DNA from 3 places in the Arthrobacter sp. yr096 genome. Region 1 is predicted to be linked to each of the others. Evidence: riboswitches for the same ligand, from Rfam matches in the RefSeq annotation. Region 1 holds a riboswitch; each other region holds the start of a gene.
The links. A riboswitch is a leader RNA that binds a small molecule or an ion and turns the genes downstream of it on or off. The one in region 1 is predicted to bind S-adenosylmethionine.

Region 1 (10,407 bases):
GCAAAGGACAACACCTGGTAACCCCTGGCCTGAGCGGCGTTCAATCTATCCATGTCCTTTCGCCATGCGGCCCGTGAGCTGTGGAATTGATAACCGTTGACCTCCACGATCAACCACCCGTCAATCAGCGCGTCCACCCGGCCCACTCCGGAGATACGCACTTGGCGTCGGAATGAGAGTCCCTGTGCTTCGAAGAGCAGCCGTGCGCTGATCTCCGGAACGGACTCGGACAAACCATCGGCCATCCGTAGCAGTTTCCTCGCGTTCCCAAAGTAGTTGGCCCGCAGCTCACCTTCCAGGACGCCCCTGACAACTCCATGCTTTTGCATCGCCGACTGTGCTACCGCAATGGCATCAACGTCCGGAAGACAGGTCAGCGCGTGAATAACGGTGTCTACCACGGAAGCAACAGGCAAGAGAGCCTCGGCTCCCAGCCGGAGCCCACTGTGCCGGACAAACCCCCGGCCTCTGTTGTGCTTGGTTGCCAAATGGAGTCCAACAGGTGGGTCCTTCAACCAAAGCCCATAGCGGACCGCGGCGCTGGCGCAGGTCAGCTGTCCGTTGTTCACCAGCGCCAAGAGATACTCCTGGTCGGCTGACGGTAGGGCCCAAATGCCATGCCGGGGTTGGTACGCACCAATTTTTCGGAGCTCAGCCGGAGCATGGCCGTATTGATTGAGGAGACCGGCCCTTGCCACTCCACCCATTGACATCAGGAATTCGAAGGTGTCCATGTAGCCAGCCAGCCACGATGTGGAGGTGTTCAGAGCTGGGACTTTGCTCTATGTGGACAAGGACCCGGAATTTCTGCTGGATCATCGGCCTGCACAACAAGAGGAAGCCCATCATCCCAGGCTTTCCTCTTGGTTCCCCCGGCGGTGATCCAGCAGAATTTCAGCGCCGGGTGCAGCTCTGTCCTCACTGGGTCCTTGGGCGCAAAATGGAGCATGCGGACATTCGGGGTTGAGGAAGAGCTGCTCATCGTCGATCCTGTGACGGGCGGGCCTCTTGCTCTCGCGGATGCGCTGCTCGCCGATCATGATGAACCCGCCGCCGGAACGGGTCTGAGCCACGAACTTAAACTGGAGCAGATCGAAACCCAGACCCGCCCGTGCCACAGCTACACCGAACTCCTGCAGCAGGTCCGCCGGGGCAGGGCCATGGCCAACCAGGCCGCCCGCCAGCATGGTGCCCGGGTGGCGGCGATCGCTACCTCCCCGCTGGCCTCCACCACGCACACCACCCCGGATCCCAGGTATGCCGCGATGCTTGACCGCTTCGGGATCATTGCCACAGAGCAGCTGACCTGTGGATTCCATGTACACACCGCGGTGGAGTCACCCGAGGAAGGGGTGGTGGTGCTGGACCATATCCGCGACAAACTGGCTGTGCTGACGGCCCTCACCGCCAACTCTCCGTACTGGCGCGGGCTCCCCACCGGCTTCGACAGCTACCGGACGCAGGCCTGGAACAGATGGCCAACGTCAGGCCCATCGGCTGTTTTCGGCTCGCTCACCGCCTACCGTCGCATCGTGAAGCGCCTCCTGGAAACGGGAGTGATCCTGGATGAGGGGATGATCTACTTCGATGCCAGGATCTCCAGGAACCATCCCACCGTGGAGGTCCGCGTGGCTGATGTCTGCCTCCGATCCGAGGACGCCGCATTGATTGCCGTGCTGGTGCGGGCTTTGGTGGAGACGGCTTCCCTGGAAATGCTCGACGGCGTTGAGCCCACCGCCGTGCCCACGGCACTCCTGCGGATGGCGAGTTGGCAGGCCAGCAATTCAGGGCTGCGGGGAGATTTGCTGGATTTTGGCGATTTCCGGCCCCAGCCGGCCGCGGATGTGGTGTGGGCGCTGGTGGATTACCTCAGTCCAGTGTTGGACGACCAAGGCGAGCTCAAGCTCGTCAAGGCGGGTATCTCTGAGATTCTGGAGCGCGGAAACGGGGCCACTGAACAACGTGCAGCTGCCGTGCGCTACAACAACAGGCGGCACAACCCGCCGGGAAGTCCGCCGGACCATGAAGCCTTGGCAGCGGTGGTTGGGCACGCAGCGAGAGTCACTGTGCAGGGTGCCGCGGCCGATGCGCGCAGGGATCCCTCGCCAACACTGACGCGGGTCCGGCGGCCTTAGTTTTTGGTTTCTTCCCACGTCATCAGGTAGGCCCCGGTGGTTCCTTCAACCAGGTAGAACACCAGCGGCGGGATGTCCTTCTTGGCGAGGAGGATGCCGCCGAACAGCGGAGCGCTGGCCGCGGCGGTCCAACCGATCCAGCGCTTGGCAGGTGAGGAAAGAAGGCTCCCACCCAAGGCGCCCAAGGCCACGACATGCAACGCGGAGTACATCAGGAAGGGCGCGTTGGATCCGCGGAAATCGGCAAAGCGCTCCAGGTCAGAGGCACGGCGGGAGAGGCTGTACACAAACAACGGGGCTCCGGCGAGCAACGCCCCGGCAGCGGCAAGAGCCCATTTCCTTGCCCGTCCGCTCGAAGGGTCCTTGCCCGGGACAGCCCGCGCGAACGCCGCGAAACCTACCGGCACTGCTACGGTTCCCGCGGCTGCGAGGTGTTGCCCAAGGATCCACCCGCGTTGGCCGGCCAGCAGCATCCGCAGCCGTTCCTGGGCGTCCGGGGTGAGATAAACACGGCTGACGGGGGAGATTCCCACAAACCACACCACCGTGCCGGCAACGATGACCGCTCCGGCACGGCGATAGGGATACTTCCCGCTCATGGCAGCAAGGTTAGACCTGTTTGAGGGCCTTCTCCAGATCCAGGATGAGATCGTCCACATCTTCCAGGCCCACAGACAAACGGACCACGCCGTCGCTGAGCCCGATCGCCGCGCGGCCCTCGGGACCCATTGCCCGGTGGGTGGTGGTGGCGGGGTGGGTGATGAGTGACTTGGAGTCGCCCAGGTTGTTCGAGATGTCGATGACGCGCAAGCCGTCAAGCAGGGCGAATGCGGAGTCCTTGGCGGATCGTCCGGCGGAGGGGAGCAGCTCGAAGGTCAGCACGGTGCCGCCGGCCTTCATCTGCTTGGCGGCCAAATCGTACTGCGGGTGGGACTTCAGCAGCGGGTACTTGACCCAGCTGATGGCAGGCTGCTGCTCCAGCCATTCCGCAATCTTCAACGCGGATGCCGAGCTGTGGTTCACCCGCAGCCCGATGGTCTCCAAACCCTTGGTGAGGACCCAGGCATTGAACGCTGACAGGGACGGTCCTGTGTGCCGCATGAGCTGCTTGACCGGGCCGTCAATGAATTCCTTGGTGCCCAGGATCGCACCGCCGAGGACCCGTCCCTGGCCGTCGATGTGCTTGGTGCCCGAGTACACGATCACGTCAGCGCCGAGCTCACCGCAGCGCTGCAGCAGGGGAGTGGCAAAGACATTGTCGACGACGACAGTCGCCCCGGCGGCATGCGCCAGGTCGCTGACGGCCGCGATGTCGACGATCTCCTGCATGGGGTTGGACGGAGACTCGAAGAACACAGCGGTGGTGGGTTCGGAGAGGGCCTCACGCCACTGCTCCAGGTCCGGTCCATCTACGAAAACGGTCTCCACACCCCAGCGCGGCAGGATCTCGTTGAGGATCACAAAGCAGGAGCCGAACAGGGAGCGTGCAGCAACAACGCGGTCGCCGGCAGCCAGCAGGGCACCCAAGGCGGTAAACACGGCAGACATGCCGGACGCCGTCGCGAAGCACGCTTCGGTTCCTTCGAGCAGGCGCAGCCGCTCCTGGAACGTTGCCACGGACGGGTTGCCGTAGCGGGAGTAGACAAAGCGTTCGTCCTCGCCGGTGAAAGCGCGTTCGGCAGCAGCAGCGGATTCGTAGACGAAGCCGGAATTCAGGAAGACGGGCTCAGCTGTCTCTTGGAAATTGGTGCGGTCAAGGCCACCACGGACGGCCTGGGTGTCAGGGCTCCAGCCGGCGGCGTCAGGATTGAAAGTCACTTACTCGGTCCCCAGGTTCGTCGGCAGGCCACGGTTTTTCCAGCCATTCACGGTGCGCTCACCGTAGCGGTCCGGTTCGCCTTCGAAGCCCTCCAGGACGTTGTAGGCGGTAAAGCCGGCCTGCGTTGCCGCGATAGCGGCCGAGACGGAGCGCTGGCCTGAGCGGCAGATGAACACGAGCTCCACCTTGTCGTCCTGCGGGGCCTGCTGCTGCAGGTCCTCGATGAACCGGGAGTTCGGGATGCCGCCGGCGAGGTTCCACTGGATGAACAGGGGATCGTTCTCGGTGGCTTTGGTGTCCGGAATGCCGATGTGGGCCCACTCGCCCTCGGTGCGGACGTCCACCAGAATGGCGCCTTCTTCAAGCTTTGCCCACGCATCCTGCGGGGTCAGGTCACCTGCGTAGCTCATGCGTGGCCCTCGAATGCTTCTTCGTCGTCGTTCTCCAGCTGGTCAACGGCGTTGGCCACAGCGGCATCTGCGTTGGCGATCGCGGCGGGCAGCACGATGGCCTGGGCCACGATCACGTCAGTGCCGTTGAACGTGGCGGCCGGGCTGCCGTGGAGCACGTAGCCTTCGGCGAGGGCGTTGTGGATCCGCTCGCAGAAATCACGGGTGTCCGGGCCTGTAATCAGGCGGTAGGAGAGTTTTTCTTCAGTGGGTTCAGGCATTGCTGGTGCTCCTCAGTCACGCTTGCAGTTCGAGTTGTCGATACGCCGAGTAGTCACCTGAGGCACCCCGCCGGAGAGAGGGTTGCCGACCAGCAAGTCAGGGCTTTGCGCTGGTTCTCATTACTCAAGAAAAACGTAACATCCACGACCGTTGAGCTGCATGTGGCGGGGGTATCGCCGTCGTCATGTTGCGTAATCGGCGGTTCTTGGAGTAGCCCTCCAAATAAGACGCCCCGGGAGCATAATTGACGCAGTACGACCCCCTGTAACTTCGCATGAAATCAGGTCGCGGTGAACGGACAGAGCAGTTCTACACTCAAGCCCATGCTTCATTTTGGATGGTTTGTGGGCCACGGATTCGGAGTCCAGGGTTGGGGAACTCCGGGTTACAGCCTGGGCTATGACTGGAAGAAACCTGCCCTGTACCAGGAGGCCGTGCGCGCGTTTGAGCAATCCGGCCTGGACCTGTTCATCATCGAGGATTCGCTGACCGTTCCGGACACGTATGGCGGCACGGCTGAGGTTTCGCTGGCGCATGCGTCCTTCGCTCCGAAGCATGATCCGTTGGCTTTGGTCCCGTACCTCCTTTCCGCCACGGAGCACCTCGGGATTGTGCCCACGGTCAGTGCATCGTTCTATCCGCCGTTCACGGCCGCCCGCCTCCTGGCTACCCTGCAGCACTTCTCGGAGGGGCAGTTGGGATGGAATGTGGTGACGTCCGGCAGCGATTTGGCCGCGCAGAACTACGGGTTGGACCAGCAGATCGAACACGACCTGCGGTATGAGAAAGCGGAGGAATTCGTCGACGTCGTCAGGCGGCTGTGGCGGAGCTGGGAGCCTGGCGCGGTGCTTGAGGACGCGGACGCCGGGGTGTTCGCGGACCACAACAAAGTGCATCCGATCGATCACCAGGGCCACTTCTTCAAGGTTCGGGGCCCACTGAACACGGCACCGCTGCCGGAGGAACCGGTCCTGGTCCAGGCCGGTGCCTCGCCCCGGGGGAAGGCGTTCGCTGGCGGACATGCGGATGTGGCGATTGCCTTGGCCCGCGGCGTTGACGGTATGAAGTCCTACCGGGATTCGATCCGTGCCGAGGCTGCCAAGGCCGGCAGGAACCCCGACGACGTCAAGGTGCTTTTTGTGCTCAAGCCCACCGTGGTTGGGTCTGCGGCAGAGGCCGAGGAATTGCGGGCACAACGCAGGGAGCTTACCCAACGCGACATCGACAGCCAGCTCAACTCCATCTCCTACCTTTCCGTGATCGACTTCAAGCAGTTCGACCTCGATGCCCCACTTCCCGAGCTGAGCACCAACAGCAACCAGGGCACCCTGGAGCACTTCGCCAAGGCCGCGCCTCCCGGCTCCACCCTGCGCCAGATTCTGCAGGCCCGCAGCGGCGGCGCAGGGGACTCGATCATTGGCACGGTGGGTGAAATTGCCGATTACCTGGAGTCCACCGGGTCTGAGGTGGGAGGCGATGGCTTCCTGTTCTCCGGCTTTGTGGATCCGGTCACCGTGCACGGTGTGCTGGACAAGCTCACCCCCGAACTTCGGCGACGCGGCCTGTTGAGGAAGAGTTACGGGAACGGTGGGTTCCGACAGAATCTTCTGGACTTCTGATGTCTGTTGCCGAGCCGTTGACGATTGGTGTGGCACCTGTGCGCGCCGTGGACGTGGCGAGGGCCGCCTCTGACCCTTCGTTTCACGTGAAACTCAACCAAGATGCGTTGTCTTTGCTATCGCGCTCTCGGGAGGTGGTGGAGAAAGCTGCCGCCTTGGGCCAGCGGGTCTACGGGCTGAACACCTTGCTTGGCTCTGGCAGGGACACCGCTGTGGAGGAAAAGTCCCTTCTGACGTATCAAGTCCAGGTGGTCAGGTATCACAACAGCGGAGTCGGTTCGCATCTGGACCGTGCCACTGCCCGATCCGTGATCCTGGCCAGGCTCATCGGTTTTAGCCGCGGTGGCTCCGGGGTGCGCCCGGAGACAGCCCGCTTCTATGCCGAACTGTTCAACCGTGGCGTCTTTCCCGCCATCCCGCGCGAAGGCTCGGTGGGGTCATCCGACCTGACCCAGCTTGCCGCCGTCGCTGCTGTTGCCATCGGTGAAGGCGAAGCGTTCGACTCCGCCGGACACCTGGTTCCGGGCGCCGAAGCGCTCGCTGAGGCCGGCCTCCAGCCGCTGGTCCTTGCACCTGGCGAAGCACTGGCCCTGGTCAGCGCCAACGCCTACTCGGTGGGGGCAGGAACTCTCGCTTTGGTGCGGCTGCAGCACCTGGCTGAACTGGCCGACGTCGCGCTGTCCCTCTCGCTGGAGACCATCGCAAGGTACGACGGCGGCGGGAACCTCAGCCCGTTCTCGCCGGCCATCCAAGCGGCCAAGGCGGTGGACGGTCAGCGGGACTCGGCCGCTGCTGTTCGTCGCCTGTTGAGCGGCGGGTGGTTGGAAGATGTCCGGCCGGAGGTATCGGTGCAGGATGCTTTGTCATTCCGGGCCGCGCCCCAGACGCACGGGGCTTTCCGTGCACTCGTTGCCCAACTTGGCGTGGCCTTGGAGGTGGAGCTGAACGGCCGGGGTGACAACCCTTTGGCCGATGTGGAGTCAGGGCTGATGGTCTCAGGCGGGAACTTCCAGCCGATGCAACTGGCCTTGGCGTTTGAAGGCCTGCGATTGGCTGTGGCGCACGTGGGCATCTCCAGTGAACGGCGCACTGCCAAGTTGTATCCGCCGCAACGGGCTATCCGGGCTAAACACTTGCAAGCGGCCGGATCGTCGGACTCCGGCCTGGCACAAGAAGAATTGCCCGGGCTGCTCTGGTACTCCGCCGCTGGGCTCCTGGCCGAACTCAAGTTCCTTGCAGCTCCTGCGACCCTTGGCGCCCCAACCCTCTCGGCCGACGTCGAGGACCATTCAACGCTGGCGCCGCTTGCCTTGCAGCAGTTGGAGAAATCGGTGGAGGCCTTGGAGAAACTCCTGGCGATTGAAGCCCTGACGGCGTCGTACCTGCTGCTCGAAGCGGGGGCCGCGCAGCCGCTCGGGAGGGGGACAGGCGACGTCGTGGGTCGTTTGGCTGATGTGTTGGCAGAGCGGCCGTCGGCACCGGATCTGGTGGAACGGGCGCGGGCTGTGCTGAGGAGTGCTGTGGCTGAGGAAGCAGTGGAGACGGGGGCATCAAGATGAGTACGGCGATCCGCAAGCACGGGCTGCACGCGGCAGGTCCGGTGCCGGACGGTCTGGACGCCTCGGTCCTGGACAAAGTGGGTAACACCCCGCTGGTGAAGCTGGAGTCACTGGGCCGGGGCCTGGGCAGCTCAATCCACATTAAACTTGAGTCCGAGAACCCCGGGGGTTCCATCAAGGACCGTACCGCACTGAGTATGGTCCGGGCTGCGGAGAAGTCCGGCGAACTTCAGCCGGGCGCCACCATCGTGGAGAGCACCTCCGGAAACACAGGGATTGGGCTCGCGCTGATCGGGCACCTGACCGGGCATCCGGTTGTGGTGGTCACCGGGGACACCATTTCCCAGGAGAAGCTCGCGGCGCTCCACAATTATGGTGCCCGGGTGATCCTGACGGATTGGAATGCGCCGTCTGAGTCGCCGGAGAATGCCCGGGCCGTGGCCGCGCGCATCACTGCCGAAACTCCGGGCGCGTGGCGGCCGATGCAGTTCGACAACCCGGCCAATCCCGCCGCGCACTACCAGACCACCGGGCCCGAGATCTGGGAACAGACCGGTGGCTTGGTAACCCACTTCGTTGCGGGCATCGGAACGGGTGGGACCATCAGTGGCAACGGCCGTTTCTTGAAGGAACGTGCGGCTGCCTCGCGGCCCGGTGGCCACGTGGAAGTGGTGGGCGCGGACCCCTACGGCTCGGCCTATAGTGGCGGACACCCTGGCGAGATCCTGGTGGACGGCGTGGGCAACTCCTGGCCCCAGGCCGAGTGGCCCAAGATCTTTGACCGCACCATCGTGGACCGTTTCCTGCGCATCCCCAACGACGAGGTTTACACCACCGTCCACCGGCTCCTCGACGAGGAAGGGCTCGCGCTGGGCCCATCGTCGGGGCTTGCGGTGGCAGCTGCCCTGCGGGTGGCCCGCGCCGCACCTCACGGTTCGGTGGTGGTTGCCATAGCTCCCGACGCCGGCACGAACTACCTCAGCAAGGCCTTCAACCCGGTGTGGTTGGCAGAGAACGGCATCCGCCTCGCCGCCGACACCCCCGAGTAGGACGCTCTCTCACCTTTTGCATGTTTTGGGTGGACGCTCTCTCACCTTTCGCGTGTTTTGGGTGGACGCTCTCTCACCCAAGGCATGCGCTCGGGGTGCGCTAGGCTCCAACCATGCCCGAACAGGAAACAAAACCATGTCTGGCCGGCTATCTGGATAAGCAGCAGCCGGATCTGTACGCAACGCTGAGCCACTATTCCCAGCAACTCGTAGATGAAGCTGACCGGCTGGACATCCCGCGCCGCACCTTGGAACTCATCAACTACCTGTCCTCGCAGATTAACGGCTGCGCTTTCTGCCTGGATCTCCACCACCGCCGGGCCCTGAAATATGGCGAGACCGAGCAGCGTCTGTCCTTGGTGGCCGTTTACAGGGAAGTACAACTCTTTGAGCCCGCTGAAGTGGTGGCCATGGAGATTGCCGAGCAGATCACCCGCATGAGTACGTCAAGGCCAAGTCCGGAGCTCTTTGAGCAGGCCCGGCAGCACTACAGCGACGGGCAGATCAGTGTCCTGTGCATGGCGGCGATCGGGATCAACGCCTTCAACCGGCTGTCCATCCTGAGCGAGCACCCGGTCCGCGCGGCCAGGAACTAGGCGCCTGCCCGAAGCTTCCCAACGCCCTTCCACAGCAGATCAGCCCTTGGCCAACCGCAATTGGTTGGCCAAGGGCTGATCCATTACCAAAAGAGGTCAGGAAGCCGCCGGGCTAAGCGTCAACAGCCTTCTTGAGCGAGCGGCGTCGTCCGTACTTGAAGTAGAAGAATGCGTAGCAGGCCCCCACGAACGGAACCCCGAACAGCAGCGCAGCCACCTGATTGGGGTCGAAAGCTATGCCGATCAGCGACACCACACAGAGCGCGAAGGCGAGGATCGGAACCAGCGGGAACAGCGGAGCCTTGTAGGGGAGGGTTGAAAGGTCGCCACCATTCCTGATGAACGTCCGCCGGTAGATGAAGTGCGAGGCCACGATGGACATCCACACTCCCACCGTGGCGAAGCCCGCCACTGAGACCAATACCAGGTAGACGGTGGCCGGAGCCACAACACTGCTGATGAGCGAAGCCAGGCCGCCCAGCATGCTGACGCAGAGGGCCACCATCGGGATGCCTCGCTTGGTGAGCTTGCGGAAGGCCTTGGGTGCGTGGCCTTCGTCAGCCAGCGAGAAGAGCATGCGGGCACAAGAGAAGAGCCCGCAGTTACCGGCGGAGAGCAACGCCGTGATGATCACAAAGTTCATGATGTCCGCGGCAAATGGAATGCCGAGCATGGAAAAGACCGTGACGAAGGGGCTCTCGTCCACACTGACTTTCTCGTAGGGGATGGTGGCCGCGATGACGGTAATGGCACCAACGAAGAAGATCATGAGCCGGATGACCGTAGTGCGCATGGCCTTGGGGATGTTGGCGCCGGGATTGGCGGTCTCGCCAGCGGCAACACCGATCAGCTCGGATCCGGAGAACGCGTAGAACACGGCCAGGCAGGTGACGAAGACGCCGGTGAACCCATTGGGGAACAGCCCGTTGGGTGTTGCGAAGTTCTCGCCGAAAGAGGGG
Region 2 (10,407 bases), on a different contig from region 1:
TCACCGGTGATGGCTACATGTTGACGAATGCCCACGTGGTGGCAGGCATCCAGGCAGGCAGGGCCGTCTTCGCCGATGGCAAGCACACGGACGTGGAGTTGGTCGGCGCAGATCCTTTGTCCGATCTGGCTGTGGTCCGGGGCCTTAGGTCCACTCCGCCGCCTGCTCTGCTGGGAAATGCAGATACGTTGCGAGTGGGGCAGCTGGTGATCGCAGTGGGCAACCCGCTGGGTTTGGCGGGATCTGTGACCGCGGGAGTCGTGAGTGGGCTGGGCAGGTCCATCCCTGTCCGGGCAGGCGAACACCGGCGCGTCATTGAGGACGTCATTCAGACGGACGCCGCGCTGAATCCCGGCAACTCGGGTGGTGCTTTGGCGGACACCCGGGGCCGCATAGTCGGAATTAACACGGCTGTGGCAGGTCTGGGGCTCGGGTTGGCGGTGCCCATCAACAGGACAACGCAACGCATCATCGCGTCGCTGTTAAGGGACGGCAAGGTACACCGTGCCTATCTGGGCCTGGTGAGTACACCGATACCCCTTGACGCCAGTGCAGTGGTGCGGACGGGCCAGAAGGAGGGCCTACGCGTTGTGGAGGTGATACAGGACTCCCCGGCGGAGTTGTCGGGACTCCAGCCAGGCGACCTCGTCCTCCGTGCCCAGGGGCGGGCCGTGTCCAGCGCGGAAAGCCTCCAGAAGCTACTGTTCGAAGAAGCCATTGGGGAATCTTTCCCTTTGACAGTGCTGCGGGACGAAAAAATCCTGCAGCTCATAGCAGTGCCGTCCGAAATGAGCCAACAGTGAGGACAGCCTAGGACTGCTTCTCCGGGACATCCACCACGCCAATGAAGCGGCTGCCTATACCTTCGTATTCGCTGCGGACTTCGCCGAGGAACAGGGCTGGCAGTTCGCTGTTGCGGTGCGTGCCACAAAACACGAAGGAAAAGTCCGGCCACCATTTTTTGGGACGAATGGCCTCGGAGTAGCCGCATACGGCGCAGGTGAGCTGGACCCAGACGGGCCGTTTGCCAGTGCGGTTGGCGCGCGACTGAACCAGCCAGGCGGGGGGATTGTCCTGGATCTCCCGGAGGTCTGCCTCGCTCAGCCGGGACGGAATGCCGTGGCGTTGGGCCATTTCCATCGAAATATCAAGGGCCAATGCGGCATCACGTCTGCTAATCACCATTCAACGATACGGGACTTCCCGGGCGTAGGCTGTGCTCATGACTGATGCAGCGGCCCTGCCACCCAGCACTCCGCTCCAGAAACGCGTTCTTGTGGTGGCAATCGTGGCCTCGTTCATCGCTATCCTCGATGGATTTGTGGTGAATCTCGCACTCCCTGCCATCGGGCGCGAGCTCGGCGGGGGCTTGGTCATCCAGCAATGGGTGGTAGATGCGTATCTGCTGACGCTGGGTGCGCTGATCCTGGTGGCAGGCTCTTTGTCCGACCATTTCGGCAGGGCACGAATACTTGAATGGGGCTTGGCGGGCTTCGGCATAACGTCTGTCATGTGTGGTCTCGCTTGGAATGGTGAAGTCCTGGTTGTTTCGAGGGCTCTCCAGGGCATAGCCGGAGCCCTGCTGGTTCCCAGCTCGCTCGCGATGATCATTACGTCGTTCTCCGGCCCTTCACAATCGAAAGCCATTGGACAGTGGTCCGGTTGGACCAGTGCTGCGGCCATCGTCGGTCCGCTGATTGGGGGTATGGCTGTTGATCTTCTGTCGTGGCGTGTCATCTTTTTCATCAACGTCATCCCCGCAATTGGCGTCTGGCCGATGCTTGCCGGCCTCCGGGCGTCCGATGCCGCGAGGGACAGGAGCAAGCGCATTGATTACCTGGGCGCCTTCCTTGCCATGATCGGCCTGGGCGGTCCGGTGTACGCGTTCATCGAACAGGGCCGTATGGGTTGGGGGAGTGTCCAGGTGTGGCTGCCCTTGGTGGTTGGTGCAGCGGCCGTGGTCTTGTTCCTCATCCATGAGGCGAGGACAGCCGAGCCCATGCTGCCTTTGAGGTTGTTCGCTATCCGTAATTTTGGTTGGGGAAACATTGCAACGCTGGCCATCTACGCGGGGATATCGCTTGGCTTCTTCGTGTTGGGAATCTACCTGCAGCAGGTGGGTGGCATGGGAGCCACCGCGGCCGGCATCGCGTTGCTTCCGGGGACGGTAATCCTGATGCTGGGTGCGTCTTACTTCGGTGGGTTGGCTGGCAAGTATGGCCCCCGGTGGTTCATGACTGTGGGCCCGGCGCTGTGTGGCGTGGGCTTCCTGATGGCTTTGTCTGTTCAGGAACCTCTCAACTATTGGGCCCAGGTATTGCCCGGCCAGATCGTCTTCGGCCTGGGCTTGGCCACGCTCGTGGCGCCCCTGACAGCCGCAATTCTTGGTGCTGTCCCGCCTGAAGAGGCTGGAATCGGCTCGGCAGTGAACAATGCTGTAGCCCGCATCGCCGGGTTGATCGCGATTGCGTTCGCTGGGGTGATCGTGGGGCCGGTCTTTAGCAGGGACGGTCTGTACAACGCCCTGCTGGTCACGGCAGGCCTGTTCCTGATCGGTGCGGTGGCATCCGCCGTCGGGATCCGAAACCCTGCGCCTGATGCGGCCGCCGCTTCCAGCGAAACTGATACAGCGTCCGACGACGGCGGCGCGGCCGGGCAACGTGCCTGACCTTTAGTGCGTCCCGGGTCAGAGCGCGGGAAGGACGCACCCTTCATGGATCCCTGCGCTCTGCACCCAGAGGGCCGACGTCACTTCGTCCGCGAGATCGAACTCGCGTCGCTGGGGTCCGCTGCCAATGCGCACCACCAGTGCCCCTCCAAAGGGTTTCCGTCCCACCACTTCCACTGGTGCGTCCAACGAGATCTCCTCTGCAGCAAGGTACCTGAGGAGGTCTGGATTCTCATCACTGATCCGGGTGATGCGGCCCGCATGGCCGTCGTCGAGCTCGATCATGCGGTAGGCGGGCGGCAACTTAACCGTGCCATCGGCGGATGGAATCGGATCGCCGTGAGGATCGCGGACAGGATGCCCAAGCTTCGCGGACATGCGTTCGATGAACGTATCTGACACCGCATGTTCCAGCATTTCGGCTTCGTCGTGGACCTCATCCCAGCTGTAGCCGAGTTGCTCCACCAGGTACGTCTCGATGAGGCGGTGCCGGCGGACCATGGACAGCGCCAGGCGCATGCCCTCGGGGGTTAGCCGGATGGCGCTGTACGGTTGGTGGTCCACCAGGCCCTGGTCCTTGAGCTTGCGGACCATCTCAGACACCGACGAGTTTGCCACACCCAGGCGCTGGGCCAGCTGGGAGGAGGTAATCGGCTTGTCTTGCCACTCCGTATAGGAGTAGATGACCTTCACGTAGTCCTCTATCGAGGAGGAGGGCGTACTGGTCTTCACAAGCCAAGCCTACCGTGGCGGTGCGGGGTGAACCTTGACCGCACGCCAGGTTTGCGTCACGTAGGGCAACTGGACGGTCCCACCCGGCGCGTGCCCCAAATGGTCGTACAGGTACCACTGCAGGTTACCCATGACTTTTGCCCGCGTGGAATCGCCGGCGCGAAGGTAGTAGCTGCGGGATTTTGTGAGCTCCATGATGTCTTCGGGCGTCAGTGGGTCCTCCCAGGCCGTGAGGTGGCGCTCCAGTCCGGCGAACTCCGGCCCGATGACAGGACGGAAGCCGGGCTTATGGACATCGCCCGCGTGCATGATGCGCGAAAGCCGGTGGACCCACGGAATGGACGTATCCAATTGGTTCCAGATCAGTCCAAGGGTTCCTTGCGGCCTCAGGATTCGGGCGATCTCTGTGCAGGCAATGAGGGGATCGCACCAGTGCCAAGCCTGGGCAACGCTGACGACGTCGAATGCTGAGTCCGCCAGTCCAGTTGCCTCGGCCGTGCCTTCCAATGCGTTGACCTGCGGATAGCTTTTCCGCAGTTGCTCCAGCATGTCTGCCGAAGGATCGACGGCGGTTACGTCAAGTCCGCGTTCGACGAGAAGGGCCGTGAACTTTCCGGTTCCTGCGCCCAGGTCCGCGGCTGTCTGCGATGCGTCTGGAAGGAGCCACTCCAAGGAATCCGCGGGGTAACCGGGCCGCACGCGATCGTAGTGCTCACCGCCATCTTGGAAGCTTTGGCCGAGTTCGTGGCGCCGTGTGGCATGGAGTTTCGGACCGCGTGGTCCGGCGGGACCTGGAGTGCCTGCCGCACCGCTTGAGGCGCCCGGGGAACGCAAGGACACGCAGAACTCCTTCACAGGGTGCCAAAAGATACCCTACGAATTTACCGCAGCGCGAGCTCGGGCCGCAGCTTGCCTGGTCCAGCGTGCCTGGTCCACCGTGCCTAATCCACCGTGCAGGGTGCAGCGCCAGCGGTGCCGGGAGTATTCGGCGCCCACTCCGGGTACGTGCGGTGGTCGTTCGCCGGTACCCAGCGGCCCTCGTCCACTACGTAGTCCCAACCAAGGCCGGTGAGCTTGAGCGTCTCGATGCCGGCGAGCAGCCGTGTGGCGTCCTCCAACCGGGAGCCGACGCCGAAGCTGGCACGCAACGAACCGGAGGGAAGACCCAGGCGCTTGAGCAACGGGTGGGCGCAGAAACGGCCATCACGGAGGCCGACGCCGTGTTCCGCAGCCAGGTAGGCGGCGACCAGGCCGGCGTCGAATCCCTCTACGGAGAAATTGACTACGCCGATGGTGTCTTCCGAATCGGAGAAGATCTGGTGAACGGTGACGCCATCGATTGCTTCGAGGCCTTCCACCAGGTAGGAACGGATGGCCGATTCATGGGCGTGCCAGGCGTCCTGGTCCAGCCCGGAGATCACTTGGGTGGCCCTGGCAAGAGTTGCAGCCCCCAGGACGTTGGGGGAGCCACCCTCATGCCGTGCCGGTCCGGTGGCCCAGCTGACGGAATCGAGGCGCGCTTCGCGAACAGCGCCACCACCTGCCAGATGGGGGGTGCCGGCGTCGAGCCAATCCGGCCGGCCCACGACGACGCCCGCGCCGAAGGGTGCGTAAAGCTTGTGGCCAGAGAAGACAACGTAATCGACGTCGGCCTCTGCAATGTTGATCCGGCGATGGGGTGCAAGCTGGGCAGCATCCACCACGATCCGGGCACCGTACTCGTGGGCCAAAGAGGCGAGCTGGGCGATGGGAAGGATTTCGCCGGTGACGTTGGAAGCTCCAGTCACGGCTAGGAGGCTTACGCCACCCTGGGCCAACTCGGCGCGGAGTTTATCCACCGTGGCCGCCAATGTTGGTGCAGCGATGACGCTCCGGTGCGGCACGCCTTGCCAGGGGAGCAGGTTGGCGTGGTGTTCGATGTCCAGGTACAGGACCTCGCCGGAATACTGGCCATCATGCTGTGGCAGGCACCCTGCCAGCAGGTTCAAGGAGTCTGTGGTGTTGCGCGTAAAGATGACGGAATCGTCAGCCCTGCCGCCCACGAAGTCACGGACGATGTTCCGTGAGTTCTCGTAGACAGAGGTGCTGATCTGGGAAGCGTAGCCTGCCCCGCGGTGAACGCTGGCGTAGTAGGGCAGCACTTCATTCAGATAGGCCGAGACGATGGTCAGGGCTGGGGCGGATGCTCCGTAGTCGAGATTCGCGTAACGAACGTGGCCGCCTTGGATCAGCGGAGCCTGCAACTCTGCACCGGTTACGGCTGCGAGGGGCCGTACGGCTGCGGACGCCTGGGCTGCGGATTCTTCGGGGAAGGACGGAATGATGTTTGAGTCGAACGTGACAGTGCTCATGGGACCTCACTCAAGAGGGACCCCCATAGGGGATCCGCGCTTGCCGCATCCGTTCCGGACCGGCCGGGTCGTCACCCGGGGCACCCCACCGCGAATGGAGGGTTGCCGGCCAGCAAACCGGGGTTTAGCGCTGGCACTCGTGACCTGTAAAAAAGGTTAGGGCACTCCACGTGGCCCATCCAAAGCCGGAACCGTTTATTAAGCTCATTGTTACGCCGGTTGCAAAAATTGCGATTGCCCGAATTAAGAACGGCGGACGACCCCAAAAGGGGTCATCCGCCGTCGAAAATTCCGTAGGTCGCCCCGCGGGATCTACCTGTGCTTCATCTTAGAGGAGGTCGTCCAGCCCGGGGTTGAGTCGTTTGAGGACCTCCGAGTGGAGAATCGAGTTGGTTGCCAAAGCGTTTCCGCCGAACGGGCCGTCTTCACCTTCCAGGGAGGTAAACCGGCCGCCGGCTTCGGTGACGATGGGGACGAGTGCGGCCATGTCGTACAGATTCAGTTCGGGCTCGCAGGCGATGTCCACCGCACCCTCCGCCACCAGGCAGTAAGACCAGAAATCACCGTAGGCACGCGTTCGCCAAACGTCCTCCGTGAGTCCCATGAACTCGTCAAGGTTGCCACGTTGCTTCCAGCCGGACAGGCTTGAATACGACATCGAAGCGTCGGCCAGTCGGGAAACATTGGACACTTTGAGCCTGGTAGCGGAGGCAAGGGAGCGGCCCATGTAGGCGCCCATATCCTTCGCAGCCCACCAGCGCTTGCCCAGAGCCGGGGCGCTCACCACGCCTACTACTGGTTCGCCCTCGTCCACGAGGGCGATGAGGGTTGCCCATACCGGAACGCCGCGGACGAAATTCTTGGTCCCATCGATGGGGTCGATGATCCAGCGGCGCGAGCCGTGACCGCTGCTGCCAAACTCTTCGCCGAGGACGGCGTCACGCGGGCGGGAGCGCGACAGCTGACCGCGAATGGCTTCTTCGGCGGCCTTGTCAGCATCCGTGACAGGGGTGAGGTCCGGCTTGGTTTCGATCTGCAGGTCCAGCGCCTTGAAGCGATCCATGGTCTGGGCGTCAACGGAATCAGCGAGGACGTGGGCAAGGCGCAGGTCATCGTTGTAGGTGGAAACGGGATGGGTCATGCCACCAAACTATCCTGAATCATTCGCTGCAGTGGGGACGTGAAGCCCTAAACGATCAGTTGACGGTGCCCAGTTCCTTGGTCTCTTTGGCTTCCAGCCTGGGGTCTGCACCCAGCAGGCGTCGAAGGGATGCCAAGCGGGCAACCCCCGACGGCCCGGCATGGCCATCGTTGACCCATGGATCCAAACCACAATTGATGGCAGTGGCATCGTGCTTGCAGCCGCGGTCGCAAGCTTCCGTGCCTGGTTCAAGATCCGGGAAGGAATGCAGGATCCGGTCTGGGTCAACGTGGGCCAGTCCGAACGAACGGATGCCCGGGGTGTCGATGATCCAGCTGCCGGACGGCGCATCCGCAAGTTTGAGCGCCAGGGCCGACGAGGATGTGTGCCGCCCCCGACCCGTCACCGCGTTGACGCCCCCGGTGGCACGCTCGGCCCCCGTCAGCGCATTGACCATGGTGGACTTGCCAACACCCGAGTGGCCGAGCATGACGGTGACTTTTCCGCCGAGGTGGGAGCGGAGTTGGGACACGGCGTCCCTGTCCAGCCGGGCAGATAATCCGTCGTCCGAGCGGGCGTCAATTCCGCCTGCTTCGGAGTCCGCAGTGCGGCTGATGATGACGGGGAAGTCCAGGCTCAGGTAGTTGGCGAGCAACTCCGCCGGATCTTTGACGTCTGCTTTGGTGATGAGGAGCAGCGGCTCGATGCCGGCGTCGTAGGCGGCCACCAAGGCGCGGTCGATGAATCCGGTACGCGGTTCCGGATTGGCTGCTGCCACCACCACCACCAGTTGATCGGCGTTGGCTACCACCACGCGTTCGATGGGGTCGGTGTCGTCAGCGCTGCGGCGCAGGAGGGTCCGGCGCTCTTCCACCCGGACCAGGCGGGCGAGGGTGTCCGGAGAACCTGAGACGTCGCCCACCAATGCCACAAAGTCGCCGGGGACTACGGGATTGCGGCGCAGTTCGCGTGCCCGCGCGGCGATGATCACGCGTTCGTTGGCAGAATCCTCGTCCACGATCGCCCTGTAGCGTCCGCGGTCCACTGTGATGATCCGGCCAATAACGGCATCATCGTGACTGGGCCGGTCCTTGGTGCGGGGCCTTGATCCTTTTTTGTTGGGTCGGATCCGGACATCGGATTCATCCCAGGAGCGTGCGTCGCGGCCCATAGTCAGTTGCTGGCCTCATCGGTGCTGGCAGATTGGAGCATTCGTGCCCAGATTTCCGGGAATTCAGGCATGGTCTTTGACGTGGTGGCGATGTCTTCAACCTGGACGCCCTCGACGGCAAGTCCCAGGATGGCACCCGCGGTGGCCATGCGGTGGTCGGCGTAGCTGTGGACCACGCCGGAATGGAGTCGGGCGGGGCGGATAATCAAGCCATCGGCGGTCTCTTCGGCGTCCCCGCCGAGTCGATTGATTTCGGCCACAAGCGCGGCAAGACGATCCGTTTCGTGCCCGCGGAGGTGCGCAATCCCGGTTAGTCTCGACGGGCTGGTTGCCAGTGCGCACAGAGCGGCCACGGTGGGTGCAAGTTCGCTGGTTTCGTCGAAGTCAGCGCCTTTGATCTCTTTGCCTCCGCTGACCGTCAGAGTCCCGTCCTGCAAAGTGACTTCGGCTCCCATGGTGGCCAGGATGGTTCGCCAGAGGTCGCCAACCTGGGTGGTTCCGGCTGGCCAGTTGGGGATCCGAACGGTTCCTCCAGTGGCCAGCGCTGCGGCCAGGAACGGCCCGGCGTTGGAGAGGTCCTGCTCGATCCGCTGGTCAAAGGCCCGGATGGGGCCGGGGGAGACCCTCCAGTGGTTGGGAACGGAGTCGTCCACGCTCACCCCGACGCTGCGGAGGACGGCCACGGTCATGCTGATGTGGTCAAGGCTTGGAACCGGCTTGCCGACGTGCTCCAAATGGAGACCTTCGGTGAAGCGTGCTCCTACCAACAGCAAGGCGGACACAAACTGCGATGAAGCGCTGGCGTCAATCACCAGGTGGCCGCCCCGGACTTCGCCGGTGCCCTCCACCGTGAATGGAAGGGCCGACGGCGTCCTGCCGCCCTCGGCCGCCACGTGGACACCGAGGGCAATCAATGCCTCGATGATGGTTCCCATGGGGCGGTTGCGGGCGTGGGGATCGCCGTCGAAGACGCTTGCGCCGTTTCGCAGTGCAGCCAGCGGGGGGACGAACCGCATGACGGTGCCAGCCAAGCCGCAGTCGATCTCTGTGCTTCCGCCGGCGGCCGCGGCATCCAGCGGAGTGATTTCCAGGTCCGGGCCGTAATCACCATCGCCGGGCACTTCGGTGACACTTGCACCCAACTGCCTCAGGGCCTGGATCATCAGGGCAGAGTCACGTGAATGGAGCGGTGCCCGGAGCCTGGAAGGACCATCCGCCAAAGCCGCCAACACCAGGAATCTGTTGGTCAGCGACTTTGAACCAGGTACCGTCACCGTGGCGTCCACGGGTCCCTTGGCATGCGGGGCCGGCCACAGTGGCAATGTGGAGCCGGTTTCGGTTGATTCGGTGTTAGCGGCGGTGGTACCGGTCATGCTTCCTTATGCTCCAACTGCGTTATCGACGGCCTTGCGAACTGCTTTGTCTGCGCGCTTGATCTGCTTGCCTGTCACTTTCCTGGCATCTGCAGCCAAGTGCTCCGCACGCCAGGCAATGCTCGGGCGGCCTTCAGTATCCACAGAGGCCAGCAACACGCCTCCAGTCAGGGAAATATTCTTCAGCAACTGTGCCTTGCGGGCGCTCCTGCCTTCCTTGGTGCTGATATCGGCGGAACGCCACTCAACGTAGGAGTTCAAAGCTGACGTCACAGCGAGTACCGTGGCGGCGAAACGGGAGAGCTTGCCGAGTCCCAGCAGCGCGCCGGCGCCCAGTTGCGCGCCACCGATGACGCGGGCAAGGGTCTTCTCATCAGCCTTGAAAGGCAGGGATTCGGAAGCGCGACGAAGCACGGGCGAGAGTTGCTTCGCAGTGTCGTCCGCGTTCCTGAGCTTGTCCAGACCTGCAACGACGAAGCTGGACGCGAGCATAGGTCGCGCGAGAAAACGGATAACAGACATGTCTTGCCTCCTGGATGGCTTGCCACACTAATTCGATGAGTGTTGTGTTCAAGGGGTGCAGTCTGCTCTAGTCTTGCACCTTTGCGGAATATTTACCCAGCGGCGGCCGTTGTGAACATCAGGTGCGGTGGAGGCCGGACCGCGGCATGGTGTTGCCGCTTCGCTGAATGGAGTTGGTTTTTTGACTTTGGTTAAGGACCGCGTGGTTCTGCCGGAGCCCGGGTACGGTACGCAGCCGGATTCCCCGCAGCTGACAGTAGACTTAGCAACGATGAGCACCACGGAACCGGCCGCAGCGGCCATGTACCAAGCAGCCGGCGCGGACGACGACGCAATGGCGGCGCCCGACGTCGACCTCGCTACCGAGACTACTGAACAGCGGCGGGAGCGCTTCGAGCGTGACGCCATGCAGTACGTGGACCAGTTGTACTCGGCGGCCATGCGAATGG
Region 3 (10,407 bases), on a different contig from region 1:
GAGGCAGTGCAGGGCTGGACAGAGTCCTACCCGGCAATGGAGTATCGCCACGGCCCCATTTCCATCGCAGCCCCCGGGCGGGTTACCTGGTTGTTCGGCGCCCAGCCGGAAGGCCTGGACAACGACATGGCCATTACGGGTGCCCTGTACATCCACACGGACAAGCACCCCCTGGCTGAACTGGCGCGTGTCCACAAAGTAACCCTGGAGCGTGCGCGCGTCCGTGGACTCAATCCGGACCTGCCCCGCAACCTGACGCGCTCCGTTATTCTCGACGCCTCCGCCTAGGCACCCGATCATGGTTCTCGGAGCCGCGGAATCACCCGTCCTTTCCTTCGACGTTGGCGGAACCGACATCAAGGCCGGCTTGGTGGATGCCCGGGGGACCGTCCTGGGCATGCGTCGTGTCCCCACGCCGCTGGACTCCTCGCGGCCGGGGGAAGCAGTCCTGGACAGGCTCGCTGAGATTGCCGCAGAGTTGGCGTCCGAATTCCCGGGCTCGCCCGCCCGGGCCGCAGGCATCATTGTCCCCGGCATTGTGGACTCCGCGGCCGGAGTTGGCGTCTACTCCGCCAACCTCGGGTGGCGTGACTTCCCCTTCACCGCCGAAGCCGAGAAGCGGCTGGGCATCCCCGTTGCGTTCGATCATGATGTCCGTTCCGCCGCCGCCGTGGAACACAGCTTTGGTGGGTCCAAAGAGTTCAACGACGTCGTGGTGATGGTGGTGGGGACCGGCATCGCAGCAGCCGTGTTCTCCGGTGGCAAGGCTGTTACGGCAGGCGGCTTCGCCGGCGAACTCGGCCACGCCCAGGTACCGGACCCGGATGCCGCCCCAGGCAGCGCAGGCTCCACCATCCTGGAAGCCGTGGGTTCGGCCGGGGCCATCGCCAAGCGCTACCACCGCGCGTCGGGAAACAGCGTGAACGGTGCCCGCGATGTCCTGATCAGGGCCACGGCCGGTGACACACTCGCGGCCCGAATCTGGGCCGATGCCGTGGACGCCTTGGCCTTCACCATCTGCCAGTGCGTCAACATCATCGGAACCGAGGCCGTCGTGATCGGTGGAGGCCTGGCCGAAGCGGGGGACCAACTCCTGGAACCCCTCCGCGCCCGCGTGGACCAGATCCTCGACTTCCAACGCCGTCCACGACTGATACGGGCACAGCTGGGACAAGATGCCGGCCTGCTGGGCGCGGCCCTGAACGCCCGGGCCCTCCTGGAAGGCACACCATGAAACGCGCCGCAGTGAACCGCATCATTACCGTCACGCCCAACCCGGCGATCGACATGACCTACACCGTGCAGGGAATTACCGAAGGCGCCAGCCACCGCGTGCCCACGCCGTTGAGTCGTGCAGGCGGCAAGGGAATCAACGTAGCCCGCGTCACGCACCAGCTTGGCTACCCTGTACTTGCCATTGCGCCCACAGGTGGGGCTGCAGGCCAGACCCTCGCTGCTGAACTCTGGACCAGCGGCGTGCCGCACACCCTGGTGGGAGTGGCCGCTGAGACCCGTCGAAGCATCGCACTCGTCGACACCGTCGCAGGGGAAACCTCCATCTTCAACGAAGAAGGGCAAGCCCTCCTGCCGGACGACTGGCGCTCGCTCCGCATGGCAGTGGTTGAGGCCGTGAGCGGAAACCGCAACCTTCCGGCCTCTGTGCTGGTTGGATCGGGAAGCCTGCCCCCGGGTGCTCCTGCGGATTTCTACCCGGAGTTGGTGCGCATGGCACACGACGCCGGCATCCCGGCCATCATCGATACCTCCGGTCCCGGCATCATCGCCGCAGCAAAAGCCGGGGCCGATATCCTCAAGCCCAACCATCACGAGCTCGCCGAGGCCACGGGGGAGTCCAGCCTTGAAGCTGCGGCCCTTTCTTTGATCGAGATGGGTGCCCGGACCGTTCTTGTCAGTGCGGGTGCGGACGGGATGCTCGCCTTCGACCATGCAGCCCCCGGCGGCTACTGGAGCGCCCGCTTGCCGGAGGCGCTCAGCGGCAACCCCACAGGGGCGGGCGACGCCGGTGTGGCGGCGGCCGCCGTCGCCCTCGCCGAAGGCGTCACTGAACCCCGGGAAATACTTCGTCGCGCCACCGCTTGGTCGGCGGCGGCGGTGCTGATGCCCGCTGCCGGCGAAATCTCGCCGCGGTACCAGGAACTGGAAGACCAACTGATCGTGACATGGAAGGAGACCCGGTGACCCTGGTCAACACACGGGAGCTGATGGATACGGCCGCTGCCAATGGCACGGGCCAAGGCGCGTTCAACATCATCCACATCGAAACGGCCGAAGGCCTGGTGGCGGGCGCGGAAGCCGCCGGAGTGCCGCTCATCCTCCAGATTTCCGAGAACTGTGCCAAGTACCATGGCGGGCTCGAACCCATCGCCTCCGCCGCGCTGGCCATTGCCCGCTCCGCTGCTGTGCCCGTAGCCCTCCATCTGGACCACGCGGAGTCCGAGGACCTCGCGCTCGCTGCCGTGGACCTCGGCTTCGGTTCGGTGATGTACGACGGCGCGCATCTTCCCTACGAATGGAACGTCGAAGTCACCCAGCGCGTCGCGAAGTACGCCCACGAGCATGGTGTCTACGTTGAGGCCGAACTCGGCAAGGTGGGAGGCAAGGACGGCGCCCACGCCCCGGGCGTCCGGACCGACCCTGCCGAGGCGCAGGCATTCGTCGAGGCAACGGGGGTGGACGCGCTCGCCGTGGCTGTTGGTTCCTCCCACGCCATGACCGAACGCAGTGCCGCTTTGGACCTGCACTTGATCTCCAGGCTGAAGGCCGCCGTTGGAAAACCGTTGGTTCTTCACGGCTCCTCGGGCGTCACAGATGAGATGCTCGTAGCTGCTATCGGCGCGGGTATGACTAAAATCAACGTATCCACACATCTAAACGGGTTCTTTACCCGCGCCGTCCGTGAGTACCTCGATGCCAACCCTGCAGTGGTAGATTCCCGGAAGTACATCAAGGCCGGCCGGGATGCCCTGGTGCTGGAGTCCGCACGTATGCTGACGCTGTTCGCCAAAGCGAAATAGCAGGAACCCGCGAAAGGCTCGTCATGACCCGCACAGATCGGCTCACCGCCATCCTCGATCTCCTGGCCGAATCCGGCCATGTGGAGGTCGAGGACATCGTGACGCGTCTGGGTGTGTCGCCTGCGACGGCCCGCCGGGATCTTGACAGCCTCGCCAAGCAGAGATTGCTGAGCCGTACGCGGGGTGGCGCTACAACCGGATCCGTGGCCTACGACCTCCCGGGCCGCTACAACCGGGACGACCACGCTGTGGCCAAGCAGGAGATTGCGCTGGCAGCGTCAGCATTGATCCGCGCCGGTGCAGTCATCGGGCTCAGTGGCGGTACCACCAACACGGCCCTCGCCCAGCTCCTGTCCACCCGCGAGGACCTCAACGCGCCATCCCATACGCCCACCTTGACGGTGGTGACCAACGCCATCAACATTGCCTCGCAACTGGCGGTCCGGCCGAACATTAAGATCATGGTCACCGGGGGCATCCTGAATCCCCGCTCCTACGAACTCGTGGGTCCTTACACGGATGTCATCATGCAGAAGGTTGCCCTGGACATTGCGTTCATCGGCGTCAACGGGGTGGACCCCGATCTTGGCCCCACCATCACCGATGAGGGCGAAGCCATGGTCAACACCGTGATGGCCCGCCGGGCCACCGAATCCTATGTGGTGGCCGATTCTTCCAAGGTGGGCCGCCGCTCCTTTGCCGCCATGGCAGGGTACGACTTCAGGCACCTCATCACGGACTCCGGGATCAGCCCGGAGGACAAGGCGGCGTTCGAGGCCAAAGGCACAGAGGTCATCGTCGCACCTGCGTCCTGAGGATCGCCGGCTAAAAGCGCATCCTCGGTGCGTGCAGCACCGAGTCGTCAACATCCCTGGGGACCCACTGGGTGAACGGTAAATCCAAACTGTACTGCTCGCCGTCGTTCTTGATCAGTGTCCGCAACTCGGCGTTGTCCGGGTTGTTGAGGGACTCAAAGTACTCCACGGTCCAGTGGAACCAGCGCATACAGAACAGGCGCATGGTCAGCCCGTGGGTCACCAGCAGCGTATTCGGGGCATAAGTGGGCTTGTGCCAGTGTCGGTACAGCGTCTCCATGAACGAGGACACGCGGTCGTACACATCCGAGCCGGACTCGCCCTCGCGGAACCGGTAAAAGAAGTGGCCGTAAAGGTTGCGGAGCTCCTTTTGGTCCTCGATGTCCCCGGCGATCTGGAAGTTGGCCCAGTCCTGTTCCCGGAGCCTCGGTTCCTCGATGACCCGCTCGATCAACGGCCCAAGGTTCATTGCCTCCAGCGTCTGGTATGCGCGCAAGTACGGTGAAACGTAGACGCATACCTGCTGCCCATCGAGCTTCCGCCGAAGGTCCTCACCGGCGATCCGGGCCTGTTCAACGCCCAGGTCCGTGAGGGGGATCCGGTAATCCGGCACACGGTTGTAGATGGACGTGTCGGCATTCGCGGCCGACTGGCCGTGCCGGATCATGAATATTCTCTCTGGGGCACCCATCCCACCAAGCATAGGGCGGCAGTTCCCGGCAAAGTGGCAGGAACTGCAGGCAAGATAGGTACATGTTCCTTGCTTCCCGTCGCCGGCTGCGCGCCGAAGTACTTATTGTGCTGGGCCTTTCCCTGGGCCAGTCGGCCGTCTACTCCGTGGTGCAGTTGCTGGACAAGATGACGCGGGCTCCGCTGGCCGATGCGACATCAACGCTTAACAGATCGCAAAGTACCCGGGAGTACTTCGACCTTACGTACCAGTTGCTGGATATTCTGTTCGCCCTGGTGCCTGTTGCCCTGGTGTTCTATTTCCTGTCCACGCACATCCAGGCAAACAGGGACACCGAGGGCGGCTCGGCGTTCGCGAGGTTGGGCTTCAATTTCGCCCGGCCCGGCAAGGACGTGCTCCAGGGCTTGGGGCTTGCCGCGGCCATAGGCATTCCCTCCTTGGGGCTGTACGCGGCCGGGCGGGCGCTGGGCATCACCACGGCGATCGTCCCAAGCGGGTTGGATGCGTACTGGTGGACAGTCCCGGTGCTCATCCTGTCGGCGATGCGCCACGCGATCGTGGAAGAGGTCATTGTGGTGGGGTACCTGATGGACCGCTTCGGCAAGTTCGGCTGGAGCACGCCGGCGGCGATTGTGGTCAGTGCCGTCCTGCGCGGGAGTTACCACCTGTACCAGGGCTTCGGGCCGTTCATCGGAAACGTTGTGATGGGTCTGGTGTTCGCCTGGATCTACACCAGGACCAAGAGGGTGATGCCGCTGGTGATTGCGCACGCATTGCTGGACATCGTGGCGTTCGTAGGGTTCAGCCTCTTCGGCAAGGCAGTGGGATTGGGCTAGCCGGACGCTACAGGCCGTTAAAAGTATCCGGCCGCCATCGGAGGGGTGACGTCATTGGCACCCCGCTGATGGCGGCCGAAGCTTTGCCCGGGCATGGCTGTCCGGCACCGGGGCGGGCCCGGAGGTTGGAACGGTCAGATGGTGACGGCTCCGGAGGCGGTTTCGAAGGTAACTGACATGATGCCCGGGGTTCCGTGCGGGGCCATCCACTGGACCGCTACATCTTCCAGGGGCTTCTCCACCGGCTCGCCCAGCCACTCAGTGACGCGCTCCGCCGAGCCCGCAATGGTGAGGCTGGACATCTTCACGTCGCTCTCGTAGATCTTGGACGGGTGCAGAGAGGGGTCGCCCTCCCACTTGAGCAGGTACGGCACCTGGGGATCGGCGATCAGGCCGAGGATGCCAATCTGCTGCCACACCAATTCGCGGCCGTCAGGGAACTTGCGGTTGCCCGGAACGGCGGAGCGGCCAAGACGGTCTTCGAAGGGAGCGAGGTCGTCAACGGCGACGCACCAGCCCATCCAACCACCGCCTGCTGCCGACCTTGCCCGGACGGCTTGGCCAAAGGGTGCTTTGTCGGAAGCAGGGTGGTCCAGGACCTCCACTACTTCCAGGTATTTGTTATCCGCGAGGGGAATGATCATGTTCCGGGTACCGAAGCGCGGGTGCACTCCGCCCCGGACAGCGTCCACTCCCAATGCCGCGGAAATTCGTTCGGTAGTGGCCAAAAGGCCATCTCGTTCACAGGCGTAAGAGACGTGATCCATGCGCATGGCTTCATCTTGGCACTTTGTGATCGGGGTCTCAGCTAAGTCAAGCCTAACTAAGGTGGGATGTATCTGGCTGGTCCTTGATGGCGTCATGAAGGGACTCCCGAAGTCCGAAAGATTCCCCCGGCGTCACAAAGCTGTCTTAGCCCCCGGACACTTCCTAGACTGGCCGCAGCTCACACAAAGCCAGTATCCCGCCGAACCCATGCGCCACGAACAGGAGAACTCCATGTCCCAAGGATGGTCTTTCGAAACCCGCCAGATCCACGCAGGCCAGGAGCCTGACGCCGCCACGGGAGCCCGCTCGCTGCCGATCTACCAGACCACGTCCTTCGTGTTCCCCAGCGCGGAGAGTGCTGCCAACCGCTTCGCCCTGGCAGAGCTTGCGCCCATTTACACCCGGATCGGCAACCCGACGCAGGATGCCGTGGAGCAGCGTGTTGCCAGCCTTGAAGGCGGCCTGGGCGCTCTCCTGCTCAGCTCCGGTCAGGCGGCGGAAACGTTCGCCATCCTGAACATCGCCGAGGCGGGGGACCACATTGTTGCCAGTCCCAGCCTGTATGGCGGCACCTACAACCTGCTGGCACACACGTTGAAGAAGTTCGGCATCTCGGTGACGTTCGTGGAGGATCCGGACAACCTGGATCACTGGCGTGACGCCGTCCAGCCGAACACCAAGCTGTTTTTTGGCGAAGTTGTTTCCAACCCGCGCCAGGACGTGCTGGACATCGAGGGCGTTGCCCGCACCGCGCACGAGGCCGGCGTGCCGCTGATCGTGGACAATACCCTGTCCACGCCGTATCTCATCCGTCCCTTGGAGTGGGGCGCCGATATTGTGGTCCACTCAGCCACCAAGTACCTTGGCGGACACGGTTCTGCCATTGCCGGCGTGATTGTGGACTCCGGCAACTTCGACTTCGGCCAGGATCCGGAGCGATTCCCAGGCTTCAATACCCCGGACCCCAGCTACAACGGACTTGTTTACGCGCGCGATCTCGGCAAGGACGGTGCTCTGGGCGCCAACCTCTCCTACATCCTGAAGGCGCGGGTCCAGCTGCTTCGCGACCTTGGCTCAGCCGTCTCGCCGTTCAATGCCTTCCTGATCGCCCAGGGGCTGGAGACCTTGAGCCTGCGCATCGAACGTCACGTCGCCAACGCCACCAAAGTGGCTGAGTGGCTTGAAGCCCATGACGACGTCGAATCGGTAGCCTACGCGGGGCTGCCGTCGAGCCCTTGGTACGACCGTGGCCGGAAGTATGGTCCGCAGGGCACCGGCGCAATCGTTGCCTTCACCATCAAGGGCGGCGTTGAAGCGGGCAAACGCTTTGTGGACGGCCTGGAGTTGCACTCCCACGTGGCCAACATCGGTGACGTCCGTTCCCTGGTGATCCACCCGGCATCTACCACGCACAGCCAGCTGACCGTGGAGCAGCAGGTTGCTGCCGGCGTCAATCCCGGCTTGGTTCGCCTGTCTGTAGGCATCGAGCATGTGGATGACATCATCGCTGACCTGGAGGCTGGATTCAGGGCCGCAAAGGGCGCCTGAGCAGCGTCCGGCCCCTGGCCAAGGCGCCTTCAGCTGGAACGCCGCCCGGCCCGTCGATTATTCGCCGGGCGGCGCTCCCGGGTGCTCGTTCATGAACCAACCAGCCTTAAACCGTCACACTGCTGTCACATTCTTCGCCAGAACAGCGGTGTCCTTCCTAGACTCTACGTATTAGGTCATGAGTGCCAGCAGACAGCCCCGGCTTGCTGGCCGGCAACCCTCCTTACGCGGTGGGGTGCCCCGGGTGAGGACCTGGCCTGTCGCACGCAAGGCGGCGGGCAAGCGCGAGGTTAGGTATCAAAGGAATGACCATTACTGCTGCAGCCCTTTCCACAGCCGAACAAGAAGACGGCACGGTCAAGTACGCCGGCATAGGGCCGCTGGAACTTGAGGCCGGGGGCTTTCTTCCGGATGTCGTGCTGGCCTACGAAACCTGGGGTCGCCTGAACGCGGATGCGTCCAACGCCGTGCTCATCCAACATGCACTGACGGGCAGCACCCACGTAGCCCGTGGTGCCACGGACGAGGAAGGATGGTGGGAGCAGCTTGTAGGACCGGGCGCCACCATCGACACAGACCGCTTCTTTGTGGTCTCCATCAACATCGTGGGCGGCTGCTATGGAAGCACCGGCCCCTCTTCAGAAGCGCCGGACGGCAAGCCCTGGGGCTCGCGTTTCCCCCTGATCACCCTCCGCGACAGCACGGAGGCCGAAGCGCGGCTTGCCGATGCCTTGGGGATCGAGGCCTGGCATGCGGTCCTGGGCGGCTCCATGGGTGGGGCGAGGGCTCTTGAGTGGGCAGTGACCCTGCCGGAACGGGTCAAACGTTGCGCCGTCATCTCCGTGGGCGCCTACAGCACGGCGGAGCAGATTGCCTTCGCGCAGGCCCAGACCCTCGCCATTCGGCAGGACCCACATTTCAAGAATGGGGACTACTACGGCGGAACGGCGCCCGAGCAAGGATTGGCCTTGGCCCGGCGCATCGCCCACATCACTTATCGCTCAGCACTGGAGCTGGACTTCCGCTTTGGCCGGGAGGCCCAGCACCAGGAGACGCCTCTTGCTGCTGCCGTCTTGGGGGAGCGGGGCCGGTATCAGGTGGAGAGCTACCTCGACCACCAGGGCAGCAAACTGGTCCGGCGCTTTGACGCGAACAGCTACATCGCCATCACCGAGGCACTGATGTCCCACGACGTCACACGCGGGCGGGGCTCGTTGCAAGAGGCGTTGTCCGGGACTACGGCAGAGTTTTTCGTCGCAGCCGTGGACACGGACAGGCTCTATTTCCCGGCACAGTCACAGGAATTGGCCGCGGCACTGCCGGGCGATGTTCCCGTTCACGTCATCGAAGCGCCGATTGGCCACGATGGATTCCTGACAGAAATCGGGCAGCTGTCAACGCAGCTTCGCCAGGCATTCTTCGCCTGAGCATCCGGACATTCCTGGCCTGAGCATCCGGGCAGATCGGGCGCTCAGCCGTTCATGATGTCGGCGCGCTGCTTCATGTAATCCTCCATGGCGATTTCGCCATTGCTGAATTTCGCGTCCAAGTCGGCCAGCTTCCGCGCCCGGTAACCCTGGGGCTCCGTGCCGCCCGCAGCGGGGAACGGCGCCGGCGAGGAAGGGCTCGACGCCGGCGCGGAAGGGCTCGACGCCGGCGCGGCCTGCGGTGCGTCATCTGCGGGGCGGATGACTATCGGCTCAGACGGGTACCCGGGGTAGCCCTGCGGAGGGTAGCCAGGCCCGGGTTGCGGCTGCCCGGGGTACTGCTGCCCGGGGTACTGCTGCCCGGGGTACTGCTGCCCGGGGTACTGCTGCCCGGGGTACTGCTGCCCGGGGTACTGCTGCGGGTACCCTTGCGGAGGGTAGCCCGGGCCGGGGAGATTCTGCGGCGGGTACCCAGGACCCCGGAAGCCGCCGTCCTGGAGCCGCCGTGCCTTGGACCGGTTGTACATGCGGATTCCAAAGGGAATCAGCCACGAGCAGACGATGATCCAGAAGATCAGATTGTTCACAGTGCAGGCCTCCTAGGTCTTCTCCCAGCTTAGCCTTGCCTCTTCACAACCCCTGCCTCTTTCACAACCCCGCCGCTTCACACCAGCCTGGTCTCCATCCCCAGAAACAGCCCGTAGCGCTCTGCCTCGGCTTCAAGTGCAGCCTGCTCCTGCGCTGTTGCCGGCTGATTCATGCGGACGTCCAGCTCGCAGATCCCGCCGGAAAATCCGTGACGCCACCAACCAGCCAGTCTCCCGTCCAGCAGGACTACGTGCATGGGACCGTTGTCCTCGGGGAAGTAGGGGGCCGTGCCACCAAGGTAGTACCGGGACTGCGAGTAGCCCATCACGTACTCGTCGTAGCACTGGATGAGGTCGATCCGGGGCGCGTCCGGCTCTTTCGTTGGAAGGGCAGCGGTGAAATTCACGCCGTCCTCAGCGGCACAGTGAAACTCCAGGCCGTCAAAGCAGGCCGATTCCAGGGCGTCCGGAAACAGCTTGGCAGCGGCTTGGATCCCCAGTTTAATGTCCTTCATGGTCAGCCCGGACCACGCTGCACAGTCCTTGACGGTGGCTGGGCCGCGGCTGCTGAAATAGCGGTGTGCCAGCTGTCCGAGAGCTTGCTCGCGGTCGTCGCCGGTGAGCGGCCCGCGGACGGTGCCGGGCACGCGTTCCTCAAACAGGCCATAGGTCTGTTTGAGCGCTCCTCCGGCCGAACGGA

Region 2: another riboswitch for S-adenosylmethionine. It lies ahead of BMY91_RS03825 (aminotransferase class V-fold PLP-dependent enzyme); the one in region 1 lies ahead of BMY91_RS13785 (DUF1737 domain-containing protein).
Region 3: another riboswitch for S-adenosylmethionine. It lies ahead of BMY91_RS05160 (homoserine O-acetyltransferase MetX); the one in region 1 lies ahead of BMY91_RS13785 (DUF1737 domain-containing protein).

What each region holds. Positions count from the first base shown of each region.
Region 1 covers NZ_FNYI01000005.1:99,507-109,913, forward strand. Annotated here, with positions in the region: gene BMY91_RS13760 (endonuclease domain-containing protein) at 1-734, opposite strand, end outside; gene BMY91_RS13765 (glutamate--cysteine ligase 2) at 948-2,135, shown strand; gene BMY91_RS13770 (hypothetical protein) at 2,132-2,734, opposite strand; gene BMY91_RS13775 (O-succinylhomoserine sulfhydrylase) at 2,745-3,953, opposite strand; gene BMY91_RS13780 (rhodanese-like domain-containing protein) at 3,954-4,364, opposite strand; gene BMY91_RS13785 (DUF1737 domain-containing protein) at 4,361-4,624, opposite strand; SAM riboswitch class IV at 4,638-4,749, opposite strand; gene BMY91_RS13790 (NtaA/DmoA family FMN-dependent monooxygenase) at 4,916-6,244, shown strand; gene BMY91_RS13795 (aromatic amino acid ammonia-lyase) at 6,244-7,803, shown strand; gene BMY91_RS13800 (PLP-dependent cysteine synthase family protein) at 7,800-8,852, shown strand; gene BMY91_RS13805 (carboxymuconolactone decarboxylase family protein) at 8,966-9,448, shown strand; gene BMY91_RS13810 (amino acid permease) at 9,561-10,407, opposite strand, start outside.
Region 2 covers NZ_FNYI01000001.1:811,882-822,288, forward strand. Annotated here, with positions in the region: gene BMY91_RS03800 (S1C family serine protease) at 1-803, shown strand, start outside; gene BMY91_RS03805 (hypothetical protein) at 811-1,185, opposite strand; gene BMY91_RS03810 (DHA2 family efflux MFS transporter permease subunit) at 1,217-2,668, shown strand; gene BMY91_RS03815 (metal-dependent transcriptional regulator) at 2,687-3,400, opposite strand; gene BMY91_RS03820 (class I SAM-dependent methyltransferase) at 3,410-4,234, opposite strand; gene BMY91_RS03825 (aminotransferase class V-fold PLP-dependent enzyme) at 4,342-5,751, opposite strand; SAM riboswitch class IV at 5,783-5,896, opposite strand; gene hisN (histidinol-phosphatase) at 6,080-6,892, opposite strand; gene BMY91_RS03835 (ribosome small subunit-dependent GTPase A) at 6,948-8,063, opposite strand; gene aroA (3-phosphoshikimate 1-carboxyvinyltransferase) at 8,066-9,436, opposite strand; gene BMY91_RS03845 (DoxX family membrane protein) at 9,443-9,958, opposite strand; gene BMY91_RS03850 (sigma-70 family RNA polymerase sigma factor) at 10,140-10,407, shown strand, end outside.
Region 3 covers NZ_FNYI01000002.1:48,100-58,506, reverse strand. Annotated here, with positions in the region: gene BMY91_RS05205 (SIS domain-containing protein) at 1-288, shown strand, start outside; gene BMY91_RS05200 (ROK family protein) at 299-1,234, shown strand; gene BMY91_RS05195 (1-phosphofructokinase family hexose kinase) at 1,231-2,199, shown strand; gene BMY91_RS05190 (class II fructose-bisphosphate aldolase) at 2,181-3,035, shown strand; gene BMY91_RS05185 (DeoR/GlpR family DNA-binding transcription regulator) at 3,059-3,850, shown strand; gene BMY91_RS05180 (histidine phosphatase family protein) at 3,861-4,517, opposite strand; gene BMY91_RS05175 (CPBP family intramembrane glutamic endopeptidase) at 4,604-5,377, shown strand; gene BMY91_RS05170 (VOC family protein) at 5,512-6,150, opposite strand; gene BMY91_RS05165 (bifunctional o-acetylhomoserine/o-acetylserine sulfhydrylase) at 6,353-7,693, shown strand; SAM riboswitch class IV at 7,868-7,984, shown strand; gene BMY91_RS05160 (homoserine O-acetyltransferase MetX) at 7,999-9,120, shown strand; gene BMY91_RS05155 (hypothetical protein) at 9,165-9,707, opposite strand; gene BMY91_RS05150 (winged helix DNA-binding domain-containing protein) at 9,785-10,407, opposite strand, start outside.